4 regions of the Burkholderia sp. L-4 genome follow, and region 1 is predicted to be linked to each of the others. Evidence: predicted binding sites of a transcription regulator. Region 1 holds the regulator's gene; each other region holds the start of a gene.

Region 1 (3,204 bases):
GTTGCGGCCGCGTTGCTGACGGGGCCGGCGGCGCTCGCCGGCGCCGGACGGGCGGGCGTGTCGGCTGACGCATCGACTTGCGGCTGATTCGACCATTCGGGCGGACGCTCGCCCGGATTGCCGCGCGGCGGCAATCCGCTCATCAGCGCGGCCACGCCCTCCGGCGTCGCGTACGCATCGACCAGCGGGCCGATCAGTGCGGACCCGATCAGCGCGCCGATCACCGCGAACGGATTGTTCTTCTTCACCGCGTCGATCCGGCGCATCAACTCTTCCGTCACCTGCTGCTTCAGGCTGATGCGCAGCGACGGAAAATTGACGTATTCGCTGATGGCCTGCGCGTCGCGCGCGTCGATCGCCGATTTCAGGCGACCGAGCGCGACGTACGGCGACGCGTACGCGTAGCCGACCGCCGCCACGACGGCGACGGCCAGCACGACGATCAGCAGGGGCTTGAGCCGCCATGCGCGGCCCGACGATCCAGTCACGTTGCCTCCGGTGCGGGGATGTTCCGCAATCAGAGACCACCCGGCGTAGCCGATCGTTCCTCCGCGATGCAGCGGTCGATCATCCGGCATACGGCGTCGATCGTGCCGACCATGATCAGCCGCGAACGGCCGTGATAGACGCGCACCGGCGCCCGGCGCGCGGGTTCCGCATGATTCAGGCCGGCGTTCAGCGATACCCGCGCGAACGCGGGGAGCGCCGACGGCAGCAGGGACGCCTGCCGTTCGACTGCGACTTCTTCTTGCACGGGCGCGGCCGCGGACAGCGGTGCGCAGGGCGTGCGGCCGCGCAGATGACGCAGGCGGCCGAATTGACGGAAAGGCAGCAGACGGGCAAGGCGTTCCATGATGTTCTCCTCAGCGAGACGGAATGTCAGAGTTCGCCTGATCGGATCAGTCCGACGGCGATGCCTTCCAGCGCGAACTCCGCGCTGCCGGCCTTGACGAAGATATTTTCGTAATCCGGGTTCTCCGCGATCAGCTCGAGACCGCCAGGCCGGCGCATCAGGCGCTTGACCGTGACGTCGTCGCCGAGACGCGCGACGATGATCTGGCCGTCCTTTGCCTCCGTGCGCTTCTGCACGGCGAGGAGGTCGCCGTCGAGAATGCCGGCGTCGCGCATCGACAGGCCGCGCACCTTCAGCAGGTAGTCGGGCTTGCTCGTGAACAGCGCGGGATCGCACGCGTAGTGCTGCGAGATGTGCTCCTGCGCGAGGATCGGGCTACCGGCCGCGACGCGGCCGACGAGCGGCAGCGACAGCTGCATCAGGCCGGCGTGCGGCAGCGTGAACTGATGCGGGGCGTCGTCGATGCCGAGCAGGCGGATGCCGCGCGACGCGCCGGCGGCCAGCTCGATCACGCCCTTGCGCGCCAGCGCGCGCAGGTGCTCCTCGGCCGCATTCGGCGAACTGAAGCCCAACTCGGCCGCGATCTCGGCACGGGTGGGCGGGAATCCGGAGCGCTCGATCGCGCGACGGATCAAGTCGAACACTTGCTGCTGACGGGCGGTGAGTTTGGTCATGGCTCAACTGTATGGATAGACAGTGAGCTGTATTTTTATACAGTACTTCGCGAATTTCAAGTGTTACGTGAGGTTCGACGCGATCGCGCCGGTTCCGGCGTGATTTTGCGACGCCCCGACGGCGGTTTATCTGCCGCAACCGTCCGTCCCGTCTGCGTTAGCACTTTTGAGTATTAAAAAATGAGGAACGATTATTTTTAATCATGTAACCCGTTCGCTAGACTGGCCCGACATCGCAATACCGACAACACTGGAGAACCAAGGATGGCGAAGCGCAATACGGGGCTGGTGGGCGGAGTGGGCCGCCTGATCGCAACACTCGCGCTGGGCGCGGCGGCGGCGCTGGGCGTCGCGACGCATGCCCGGGCCGATACGACGTTCCTGAACGTGTCGTACGACCCGACGCGCGAGCTGTATCAGGACTTCAACCAGGCGTTCGGCAAGGAGTGGAAGGCGAAGACGGGCGAGACCGTCAACTTCAAGCAGTCGCACGGCGGGTCGGGCGCGCAGGCGCGCTCGGTGCTCGACGGCCTGCAGGCCGACGTCGTCACGCTGGCGCTCGCGTACGACATCGACGCGCTCGCGAACAAGGGGCTCGTGAACAAGGACTGGCAGAAGCGCCTGCCCGACAACGCGTCGCCGTACACGTCGACGATCGTGTTCCTGGTGCGCAAGGGCAATCCGAAGGGGATCAAGGACTGGGACGATCTGACCAAGCCGGGCATCTCGATCGTCACGCCGAACCCGAAGACGTCGGGCGGCGCACGCTGGAACTACCTGGCGGCATGGGCGTACGCGGTGCACAAGCCGGGCGGCAACGAGCAGACGGCCAAGGAATTCGTCACGAAGCTCTACAAGAACGCCGGCGTGCTCGATTCGGGCGCGCGGGGCGCGACGACGAGCTTCGTGCAGCGCGGCATCGGCGACGTGCTGATCGCGTGGGAAAACGAGGCATTCCTGTCGGTGAAGGAATTCGGCACCGACAAGTTCGAGATCGTCGTGCCGTCGGTGAGCATCCTGGCCGAGCCGCCCGTCGCGGTGGTCGACAAGGTGGTCGACAAGAAGGGCACGCGCAAGCTGGCCGAAGCGTACCTGAACTTCCTGTACAGCCCGCAGGGCCAGGAGATCGCGGCGCGCAACTACTACCGGCCGCGTTCGAAGAACGTGCCGGCGGAACTGACGAAGCAGTTCCCGAAGCTGAAGCTGTACACGGTCGACGACACGTTCGGCGGCTGGACGAATGCGCAGAAGACGCATTTCGCGGACGGCGGCGTGTTCGACTCGATCTACAAGCCGCAGTAACGCCATAACGACAGCGGCGCGCCACGCAGCGCGCCGCCTCCCCGACGGCCCGCCGGCGCGATTCACTGCGCCGGCGTTTGCGTCGGACCCGTGAGCAGCATCGACCCAGCAAGAGCATCCGATGACGACGTACACCTTTCGCAAGCCGAGCGCGCTGCCCGGTTTCGGCGTGACACTCGGCATCACGGTGGCCTATTTGAGCCTCGTGGTGCTGATCCCGCTCGCCGCCACGTTCCTGAAGACCGCGACGCTGTCGTGGGACCAGTTCGTCACCGCCGTCACGTCGCCGCGCGTGCTCGCGTCGTACCGGCTGACGTTCTCGGCCGCGCTCGGCGGCGCGCTGATCAACGCCGTGTTCGGCTTCCTCGTCGCGTG
Region 2 (3,204 bases), on a different contig from region 1:
GCGACGGATCGAAACGCGCGCCGGGCGCACGGTCGGTCACGTCGTTCGCATCGAATGCCGCCTTCCAGTTCATCGCGTACAGGTCGCTCACCTGCACCGCGTGGCCGGCCGCCTCGAGATGCCCGACGGCAAAGTCGCGCAACGCGCCGTTCAGAGACCGCGGTTCGGGATGGGCATACACGATCAGCACATTCATGTTCGTCACTCCGTCGATTGAATGACTGCAGGATGCGCCTGCCGAAGGTATATTTGAAATGAATTCCTGATATTCCAGGTATAGCCATGGACAATCTCAGACGGCTCGATCTGAACCTGCTCGTCACGCTGGACGTGCTGCTGGCCGAGCACAACGTCACGCGCGCGGCCGGGAAGCTGAACATGTCGCAGCCGTCGGTCAGCGTGCAGCTGCAGAAGCTGCGCGACCTGTTCGGCGATCCGCTGCTGCTGCCGGGGCCGCGCGGGATGCGGCCGACCGCGCGTGCGGAAGCGCTGCGCGAGCCGTTGCGCGATGCGCTCGAAGCGATCGAGCGCGCGGTGGTGCCGGCCACGCCGTTCGATCCCGCGACCGCGACGAACACGTGGCGCGTGGCCGCGACCGACTACGGCGAATCGACGATCGTGCTGCCCGCGCTGAATACGCTACGCTCGGCCGCGCCCGGTACGCGGCTCGCCGTGGTCGAACTCGTACCGCCGCGCATCGAGCAGGATACCGAACGAAACGGCATCGACCTCGTGTTCCATACGAGCGACGGGTCGCCGGCCGGCATGCGGCGCCTGCCGCTGTTCGTCGAACGCTACGTGCTCATCGGCCGCGCCGGGCATCCGAAGCTGAAGCGGCGCCCGACGCTCGCGCAGTTCGGCACGCTCGAACACGTGATCGTGTCGCCCGACGGCGGCGGCTTCTTCGGCGTGACGGACGAAGTGCTCGCGAGGGTCGGCGCCACGCGGCGCGTCGTGCTGTCGGTGCCGCACTTCCTGTTCGTGATGTCGGCCGTCGCGAGCACCGATCTCGTCGCGATGCTGCCCGAGCGGCTGGTGCGCGACGTGCCCGCGTTGCGCGTGGTGGACGCACCGGTCGAGGTGCCCGGCTATGAAATGTCGATGCTGTGGCATGAACGCGTGCATCGCGACCCGGCGCATCGGTGGCTGCGGGAGACGATCGCGGCGGCGGTCTGAACCGGCCCGGTTGCCGGACGACTGCCGCCTGCTGTCATCGGGGGCTTGAAAGTGCGTCGATTACTGTATATATTTACAGTGTTTCTGCGTCATTTGACCCGAATTCCGTCACCCGAGACGGTCTTTAGTGAGGCGACCATGTTCCAGTCATCCGCATTCGATCCCGAGCAACCCGGCTTCAATCCCGTCCACTTCGAGCGCGCCGCGCGGCAGGCGGTCGTCGATCTTCAGCGTGTCGTCGGCGGCCCCGCGCAGCGGGCGCTCGGCTTGCGGCGCCGCAGCCATCCGGCCGCCGTCCGCACGATGAGCTGGCAGGCGCTGCTGAATGTCGAGGAGCTGGCGTTCTCGAACACCGGCTTCCTGAACCGCAACGATCCGGCCGTCGTCGATGCCTTCATCCGGCTGCGCGACAGCCGGATGGTCGCCGCGGACATCGAGGAAGCCGTCGACTGGAAACGCGACGACGACGATCTGCCCGCCGTCTACCTGATCGTCAAGGCGATGCTGGAAGCGGAAGAGCGCGAGGCGCAACGCGTCGAGATGGAGTGACCGCCGCGACGCGCGGCCGTCCCGTTACAGCCGCGCCGCGAGCCGCGCGCCCTGGTCGATCGCACGCTTCGCATCGAGTTCGGCGGCCAGCTCCGCGCCGCCGATCAGGTGCACCGGGCGCCCGGCCGCCTGCAACGGCGCGAGCAGCGCGCGCTGCGGCTCCTGCCCCGTGCAGAGCACGATCGTGTCGGCTTCGATCAGTTCGTGATCGGTGCGCTGCTCGCCGTACGACACGTGCAGCCCGCGCGCGTCGATCAATTCGTAGTTCACGCCGCCGATCATCTTCACCTGCTTCATCTTCAGCGTCGCGCGGTGAATCCAGCCGGTCGTCTTGCCGAGCCCCTTGCCGAGCGGCGCGGCCTTGCGCTGCAGCAGCGTCACTTCACGCGCGGGCGCCGGGACCTGCGCGCGCGTCACGCCGCCGCGCGTCGCGGCGGGGTCGGTCACGCCCCACTCGGCCTTCCACGCCGGCAGATCGAGCGCCGGCGATTCGCCGTCCTGCACCAGGTATTCGGCCACGTCGAAGCCGATCCCGCCCGCGCCGACCACCGCGACGCGCCGCCCGACCGGCTGCTTGCCCGCGAGCACGTCGATATAGCTGAGCACGTTCGGCCCATCCTGCCCCGGAATCTTCGGGTCGCGCGGCGCGACGCCGGTCGCGAGCACGATCTCGTCGTAGCCGCCCGCGATCAGGTCGCTCGCGTCGACGCGGCGGTTCAGGTGCAGGTTCACGCCGGTCAGCTCGACCTGGCGGCCGAAGTAGCGCAGCGCCTCGTGAAACTCCTCCTTGCCCGGCACCTGCTTCGCCATGTTGAACTGACCGCCGATCTCGGCCGCGCCGTCGAACAGGTCGACGTGATGGCCGCGCTGCGCGAGCACGGTCGAGCATGCGAGCCCGGCCGGCCCGGCGCCCACCACCGCGATGCGCTTCGGCTGCGGTGCGGGCGTGTATTTCAGCTCCGTCTCGTGGCACGCGCGCGGATTCAGCAGGCACGACGCGATCTTGTTCCTGAACGCGTGATCGAGGCACGCCTGGTTGCAGCCGATGCAGGTGTTGATCTCGTCGGCGCGGCCCTGCGCGGCCTTGACGACGAATTCGGCATCGGCGAGCAGCGGGCGCGCCATCGACACCATGTCCGCGCAGCCGTCCGCGAGAATCTGCTCGGCCACTTCGGGCCGGTTGATCCGGTTGGTCGTCACGAGCGGAATGCCGACCTCGCCCTTCATCTTCTTCGTCACCCACGCGAACGCGCCGCGCGGCACCGACGTCGCGATCGTCGGCACACGCGCCTCGTGCCAGCCGATCCCCGTGTTGATGATCGTCGCGCCCGCGCGCTCGACGGCCTTCGCGAGCTGCACGGTTTCGCTCCAGTCGCTGCCGTCCGGAATCAGGTCGAGCATCGACAGCCGGTAGATCAGGATGAAATCGCGGCCGACCGCTTCGCGCGTGCGCTCGATGATCTCGATCGGCAGGCGGAT
Region 3 (3,204 bases), 1.3 Mb from region 1:
TCGTTCGCGAGCGCGTTGCGCTTGTCGAGCGTCTCGCCGACCTGCACGAGCACGGGCTGCGCGCCGCTGGATTGCGGCAGGGCGACCGTCGTATAGGCGACGCGTACGTCGTTGCCGCGCAGCAGGTCGTCGCGAAACACGACGACGCCGGGCGGCGGGCGGTCCTCGTCGCGCGGCAGCGGCATGTCGGCTTCACCGGCGACCAGTTCGCCGCGCGTGCCGAGCACCTGGAAGTAAACGCTGTCGACGTTGTCCGCGCGCAGGAAGTCGCGCGTCTGCTCCGGCAGCGTCAGCTCGGCGACGCCGTTGACCGGATGAATCTGCCGGGCGAGCACGTACGCGTTGGTTTCGAGCGCACGGTCGAACGGGCCGTTCGCGATCGTCTTCGCGACGAGGTAGGTGACGGCGATGCTCATCGGCCACAGCAGCAGCAGCGGCGCGAGCATCCAGTCGAGGATCTCGCCGAACAGCGAGCGCGGGCGCGGCGCCTCGGGCGATTCGGTTTCGTCGGGCGGCGCGAACGGGTTCTCGTAGCGCGCGTCGCGCGCCTCGTCGGCGGCCGACGACGGCGCGCCGGTCGGATGGCGGGAATGGGCCGGCGTGGCCATCGCGGCGCCGCCCGCCGTCAGCGCAGCGGCGTGCCGGCCGTCGCGGGCTGGGGCGCTGCCGTATCGGCCGGCGCGGCGGGCGCGGCCTTCTCGAGGCAATAGCCGAGGCCGCGCACGGTCGAGATCCGCACGCCGCTCGGTTCGATCTTCTTGCGCAGCCGGTGCACGTAGACTTCGATCGCGTTGTTGCTGACTTCCTCGCCCCATTCGCACAGGTGATCGACGAGCTGCTCCTTCGACACGAGCCGGCCGATCCGCTGCAGCAGCACTTCGAGCAGGCCGAGTTCGCGCGCGGAGAGATCGAGCACGTGATCGTTCGCGTACGCGATGCGGCCGACCTGGTCGAACGCGAGCGAGCCGTGGCGCACGACGGTCGGGCCGCCGCCCGCGCCGCGCCGGGTCAGCGCGCGCACGCGCGCCTCGAGCTCGTTGAGCGCGAACGGCTTGGCCATGTAGTCGTCGGCGCCGAGGTCGAGCCCCTTCACGCGTTCGTCGACGCTGTCGGCGGCCGTCAGGATCAGCACGGGGAGGTTGGAGTTGCGCGCGCGCAGGCGCTTGAGCACTTCGAGCCCGGACATTTTCGGGAGTCCGAGATCGAGGATCAGCAGGTCGAAAGTCTGCATCGACAGCGCGGTGTCGGCATCGACGCCGCTCTTCACGTGATCGACCGCATAGCCCGATTGGCGGAGTGACCGGGTGAGGCCGTCCGCGAGTATGCTGTCATCTTCGGCGATGAGGATTCGCATGTTGCTGACCGATGGCCGGCGAGGCGTTCGCGCCGACGCGGCTGTCTCCGGAGTTATTCGTGTACAACGCCCCGCATTGCGGGCTTGCATAAACTACTGTTTTTTTATACAGTGTCTGCATTCGTGGGCGGCGCTTGAAAGCGGGCGCGCCTTTAACAGACGCTGCTCATCATAGCAAAGGACGATTCATGGAAGATAGCAAGAAGGGCTCCGGGATGACCGCCGAGAAGAGCAAGGCGCTGGCGGCCGCACTCGCGCAGATCGAGAAGCAGTTCGGCAAGGGGTCGATCATGCGGATGGGCGACGGCGAAGCGGCCGAGGACATCCAGGTCGTCTCCACGGGCTCGCTGGGTCTCGACATCGCGCTGGGCGTCGGCGGCCTGCCGCGCGGCCGGGTGGTCGAGATCTACGGTCCGGAATCGTCGGGTAAAACCACGCTCACGCTGCAGGTCATCGCCGAACTGCAGAAGCTGGGCGGCACCGCGGCGTTCATCGACGCCGAGCACGCGCTCGACGTCCAATACGCGTCGAAGCTCGGCGTGAACGTGCCGGAACTGCTGATCTCGCAGCCGGACACCGGCGAGCAGGCGCTCGAAATCACCGACGCGCTGGTGCGCTCGGGCTCGATCGACATGATCGTCATCGACTCGGTCGCGGCGCTCGTGCCGAAGGCCGAAATCGAAGGCGAGATGGGCGATTCGCTGCCGGGTCTGCAGGCCCGCCTGATGTCGCAGGCGTTGCGCAAGCTGACCGGCACGATCAAGCGCACGAACTGCCTCGTGATCTTCATCAACCAGATCCGGATGAAGATCGGCGTGATGTTCGGCAACCCGGAAACCACGACGGGCGGCAACGCGCTGAAGTTCTATGCGTCGGTGCGTCTCGACATCCGCCGGATCGGCTCGATCAAGAAGAACGACGAGGTGATCGGCAACGAAACCCGCGTGAAGGTCGTCAAGAACAAGGTGTCGCCGCCGTTCCGCGAAGCGATTTTCGACATCCTGTATGGCGAAGGCATTTCGCGCCAGGGCGAGATCATCGATCTCGGCGTGCAGGCGAAGATCGTCGACAAGGCGGGCGCCTGGTACAGCTACAACGGCGAGAAGATCGGCCAGGGCAAGGACAACGCGCGTGAATTCCTGCGTGAAAATCCGGAAATCGCACGCGAGATCGAGAACCGCATCCGTGAATCGCTCGGTGTCGCCAGCATGCCCGATGGCGTAGTCGGCAACGAAGCCGAGGCGGTGGACGAAGAAGAGTGATGGTTGCGCGCCGAGGTCAGGCTGGCGAGCCGGCGGAGAGCGACGCGCCCGAAGCGGCGGGTCGCTCCGGCCGGCGAGCCGGATCCTCGGGCGCCGACCGGCGGGCCGCGGGCAGCGATGCCGCGAACCGCACCGTGACGAGGGCATCCGGCGATGCCCTCGTTTCGTTTGAGATTGCCGCGCCCGACGATCCGTTCGACGACGACGAATCGTTCGACGCGCACGACCGGTCACGCCGTCGCGTGTCCGGTGTCCGCTTCCCGGGCGATCGCGCAGCCGATGCGTCGGCGCCGGCACGGGAAGACGTCTATACCCGCAGCAGCCAGCATCCGCGCCGCACGCGCCGTGCGTCCGGTGCGTCTTCCGGTACTTCATCCGGCGACACGCCCGGGACCGCCGAACGCAAGTCGTCGAAACCGCCACGTTCATTGAAGGGCCGTGCGCTCGGCTATTTGTCGAGGCGTGAATACAGTCGCGCGGAACTCGCGCGCAAGCTCGCGCCTTACGTCGGCGAAGAAGAATCCGTCGAGCCGGTGCTCGATGCGCTGGAAAAGGACGGCTGGTTGTCCGATGCGCGCTTCGCCGAGA
Region 4 (3,204 bases), 1.5 Mb from region 1:
CGGCCGGGAAGCAACAGGATTTCCCCACCATGTCTCTGTTCTCGTTTCTGGGCGCACTGGAGATCGGCCTGATCTTCAGCCTCGTCGCCCTCGGGGTGCTGATCTCGTTCCGCATCCTCAACTTCCCCGACCTCACCGTCGACGGCAGCTTTCCGCTCGGCGGCGCCGTCGCCGCGACGCTGATCTCGGCCGGCTACGACCCGTTCACGTCGACGCTGCTCGCGATCGTCGCGGGTGCGCTGGCCGGCTTCGTCACCGGCTGGCTGAACGTGCGCCTGAAGATCATGGATCTGCTCGCCAGCATCCTGATGATGATCGCGCTCTACTCGGTGAACCTGCGGATCATGGGCCGGCCGAACGTGCCGCTGATCACCGAGCCGACGCTGTTCACCGTGCTGCAGCCGGACTGGATGCCCGACTACGTGCTGCGCCCGGCGCTGCTCGCGATCGTCGTCGTGGTCGCGAAGCTCGGCCTCGACTGGTTCTTCTCGTCGCAGCTCGGCCTCGCGATGCGCGCGACCGGCGCGAACCCGCGGATGGCGCGCGCGCAAGGCATCGCGACCGGCCGCGCGACGCTCGCCGGGATGGCGCTGTCGAACGCGCTCGTCGCGCTCGCCGGCGCGCTGTTCGCGCAGACGCAGGGCGGCTCGGACATCTCGATGGGGATCGGCACGATCGTGATCGGGCTGGCCGCCGTGATCATCGGCGAGACGCTGCTGCCCGCGCGCCGGCTCGTGCTGACGACGCTCGCGGTCGTGCTCGGCGCGATCGTCTACCGTTTCTTCATCGCGCTCGCGCTGAACAGCGAATTCATCGGCCTGAAGGCGCAGGACCTGAACCTCGTGACGGCCGCGCTCGTCACGCTCGCGCTGGTGCTGCCGGCGACGCGCAAGAAGCTGTTCGCGCGCAAGAACGGAGGAGCATGACATGCTGTCCGCACACGATCTCAAACTCACGTTCAATCCCGGCACGCCGATCGAGACGCGCGCGCTGCGCGGGCTGTCGCTCGAGATTCCCGACGGCCAGTTCGTCGCGGTGATCGGCTCGAACGGCGCCGGCAAGTCGACCTTCCTCAATGCGGTCAGCGGCGACCAGCCGGTCGATGCGGGGCGCATCGCGATCGACGGCGCGGATGTGACGCGCAAGGCCGCGTGGGACCGCGCGCACCTCGTCGCGCGCGTGTTCCAGGATCCGATGGCCGGCACCTGCGAGGCGCTGACGATCGAGGAGAACATGGCGCTCGCGATGGCGCGCGGCGTGCGGCGCGGCTTTCGCGCCGCGCTCGACCGGCCGTCGCGCGAACTGTTCCGCGACAAGCTGCGGCTCCTGAACCTCGGCCTCGAGAACCGGCTGACCGACCGGATCGGGCTGCTGTCCGGCGGCCAGCGGCAGGCCGTGAGCCTGCTGATGGCGTCGCTGCGGCCGTCGCGGATCCTGCTGCTCGACGAGCACACGGCCGCGCTCGACCCGAAGACGGCCGCGTTCGTGCTGGAGCTGACCGCGCGCATCGTCGCCGAGAGCAAACTGACGACGATGATGGTCACGCACAGCATGCGGCAGGCGCTCGACTACGGCGACCGCACGGTGATGCTGCACCAGGGGCAGGTCGTGCTCGACGTGTCGGGCGATGCGCGCAAGGGGCTCGACGTGCCGGACCTGCTGCAGATGTTCGAGAAGGTGCGTCACGAGCAGCTCGACGACGACGCGCTGCTGCTCGGCTGACGGGCGGGGCCGGCCGGCGTGCGATGACCTGACGCGCGCGCCGGCGTCCTCCCGGCTTTCCTCTGACGAAAACCGGTTTCGCACCGGTGCTGTGCGACGCGGGCGCATTGCCATATACTGTATATCCATACAGTTGTGGGTGGCGTCATGCTCGCATCCTCCATTTCTCCCGAATCCCTTCATCCGTCGCTCTGGCGCGGCTCGCAGCTCGCGCGCGGCGGTCCGCGCACGATCGAGACCGGCTTCGCGCCGCTGTCGGCCGAATTGCCGGGCGGCGGCTGGCCGGTCGGCGGGCTCGTCGAACTGCTGGCCGCGCAGCCGGGCTGCGGCGAGATGCGGCTGCTCGCGCCCGCGCTGGCCCGTACCGTCAGTGCGCGGCGTCCGCTCGCGCTCGTCGCGCCGCCGCAATCGCCGCATGCGACCGCGCTCGCCAGTCTCGGCGTGCCGGCCGACGCGCTGCTGTGGCTGCGCGCCGGCAGCCGCACCGATGCGCTGTGGGCCGCCGAGCAGGCGCTCAGGACGGGGTGCTGCGGCGCGCTGCTGCTCTGGCAGGAGGCGCGGCCCGATGCGCTGCGGCGCCTGCATCTCGCGGCCGCGCGCACGGGCGACACGCTGTTCGTGATGCTGCGCCCGCTGTCGGCCGCGCGGCAGCCGTCGCCGGCCGTGCTGCGCGTCGCGCTGTATCCGGTGCCGGGCGGCGTGTCGCTCGACATCGTCAAGCGTCGCGGCCCGGCGCGCGGCGAGCCGCTCGTGCTCGACCTGCCGTCGCCCATCGTGGAGAGCCGCTATGCGCGTCTTGCTCGGCATCCATCTGCCGCGCCTGCCGCTCGACGTGTGCGTCCCGCCGCCGTCTGACGCAGCGGCCGGCGAGGCAGGCGACGCAGGCTGTGCGGTGCTCGAGCAGGGTGTCGTGCTGATCGCCGATGCGGCCGCGCAGCGGCGGGGCGTGCGCGCGGGCATGAAGCGCGGCGGCGTGCTCACGCTCGCGCCCGAGACGCAGCTCGTCGAACGCGATCCCGCGCGCGAAGCCGATGCGCTGCGCGCGGTCGCGCTCGCATTGCTGCGTTTCTCGCCGTGCGTCGCGCTCGACGACGAAGCCACGCTGATCGTCGACGTCGGCCCGAGCCTGCGGCTGTTCGGCGGCCTGCCGTCGCTGTGCCGCCAGGTGCGCGCGACGCTCGCGGCGCTCGGTTATGCGGCGCGCCTGTCCGCCGCGCCGACCGGGCGCGGCGCGTGGCTGCTCGCGCGCACGTCGGCGCGGGCGCGTCTCCGGCGCCGCGTTGCGCGCCCGGCTTCGCTCGTCCGTTCGCTCGACCGGCTGCCCTGCGTGCTGCTGCCCGATGCGCGCCCGTACGCGGGCTGGTTCGACGGCCTCGGCTGCCGCACGCTCGCCGATCTGCGCGGTCTTCCGCGTGCGGGGTTGCAGCGTCGCTGCGGCCCCGCGCTGCTGGCCGCGCTCGATCGTGCGTACGGCGACGCGGT

Evidence for each region. The regulator LexA, encoded in region 1, represses DNA repair genes until DNA is damaged. The targets are predictions, from matches to a motif close to ACTGTATNNNNATACAGT.
Region 2: AC1VVG_RS23515 (DUF2471 family protein) is a predicted target of LexA. The motif match lies at 1,239-1,256, and genes of this name have one in related genera.
Region 3: recA (recombinase RecA) is a predicted target of LexA. The motif match lies at 1,450-1,467, and genes of this name have one in related genera.
Region 4: imuA (translesion DNA synthesis-associated protein ImuA) is a predicted target of LexA. The motif match lies at 1,839-1,856, and genes of this name have one in related genera.

Annotation. Positions count from the first base shown of each region.
Region 1 covers NZ_JBXEOX010000001.1:1,754,706-1,757,909, forward strand. Annotated here, with positions in the region: gene AC1VVG_RS08235 (DUF2939 domain-containing protein) at 1-488, opposite strand, end outside; gene AC1VVG_RS08240 (hypothetical protein) at 518-853, opposite strand; gene lexA (transcriptional repressor LexA) at 880-1,527, opposite strand; gene AC1VVG_RS08250 (sulfate ABC transporter substrate-binding protein) at 1,792-2,829, shown strand; gene cysT (sulfate ABC transporter permease subunit CysT) at 2,951-3,204, shown strand, end outside.
Region 2 covers NZ_JBXEOX010000002.1:1,462,147-1,465,350, reverse strand. Annotated here, with positions in the region: gene AC1VVG_RS23525 (NAD(P)H-dependent oxidoreductase) at 1-196, opposite strand, end outside; gene AC1VVG_RS23520 (LysR family transcriptional regulator) at 283-1,176, shown strand; gene AC1VVG_RS23515 (DUF2471 family protein) at 1,315-1,725, shown strand; gene AC1VVG_RS23510 (NADPH-dependent 2,4-dienoyl-CoA reductase) at 1,750-3,204, opposite strand, start outside.
Region 3 covers NZ_JBXEOX010000001.1:3,011,709-3,014,912, reverse strand. Annotated here, with positions in the region: gene AC1VVG_RS14085 (sensor histidine kinase N-terminal domain-containing protein) at 1-608, opposite strand, end outside; gene AC1VVG_RS14080 (response regulator transcription factor) at 626-1,354, opposite strand; gene recA (recombinase RecA) at 1,543-2,616, shown strand; gene recX (recombination regulator RecX) at 2,616-3,204, shown strand, end outside.
Region 4 covers NZ_JBXEOX010000001.1:3,219,066-3,222,269, reverse strand. Annotated here, with positions in the region: gene AC1VVG_RS15005 (ABC transporter permease) at 30-926, shown strand; gene AC1VVG_RS15000 (ABC transporter ATP-binding protein) at 928-1,722, shown strand; gene imuA (translesion DNA synthesis-associated protein ImuA) at 1,870-2,577, shown strand; gene AC1VVG_RS14990 (Y-family DNA polymerase) at 2,510-3,204, shown strand, end outside.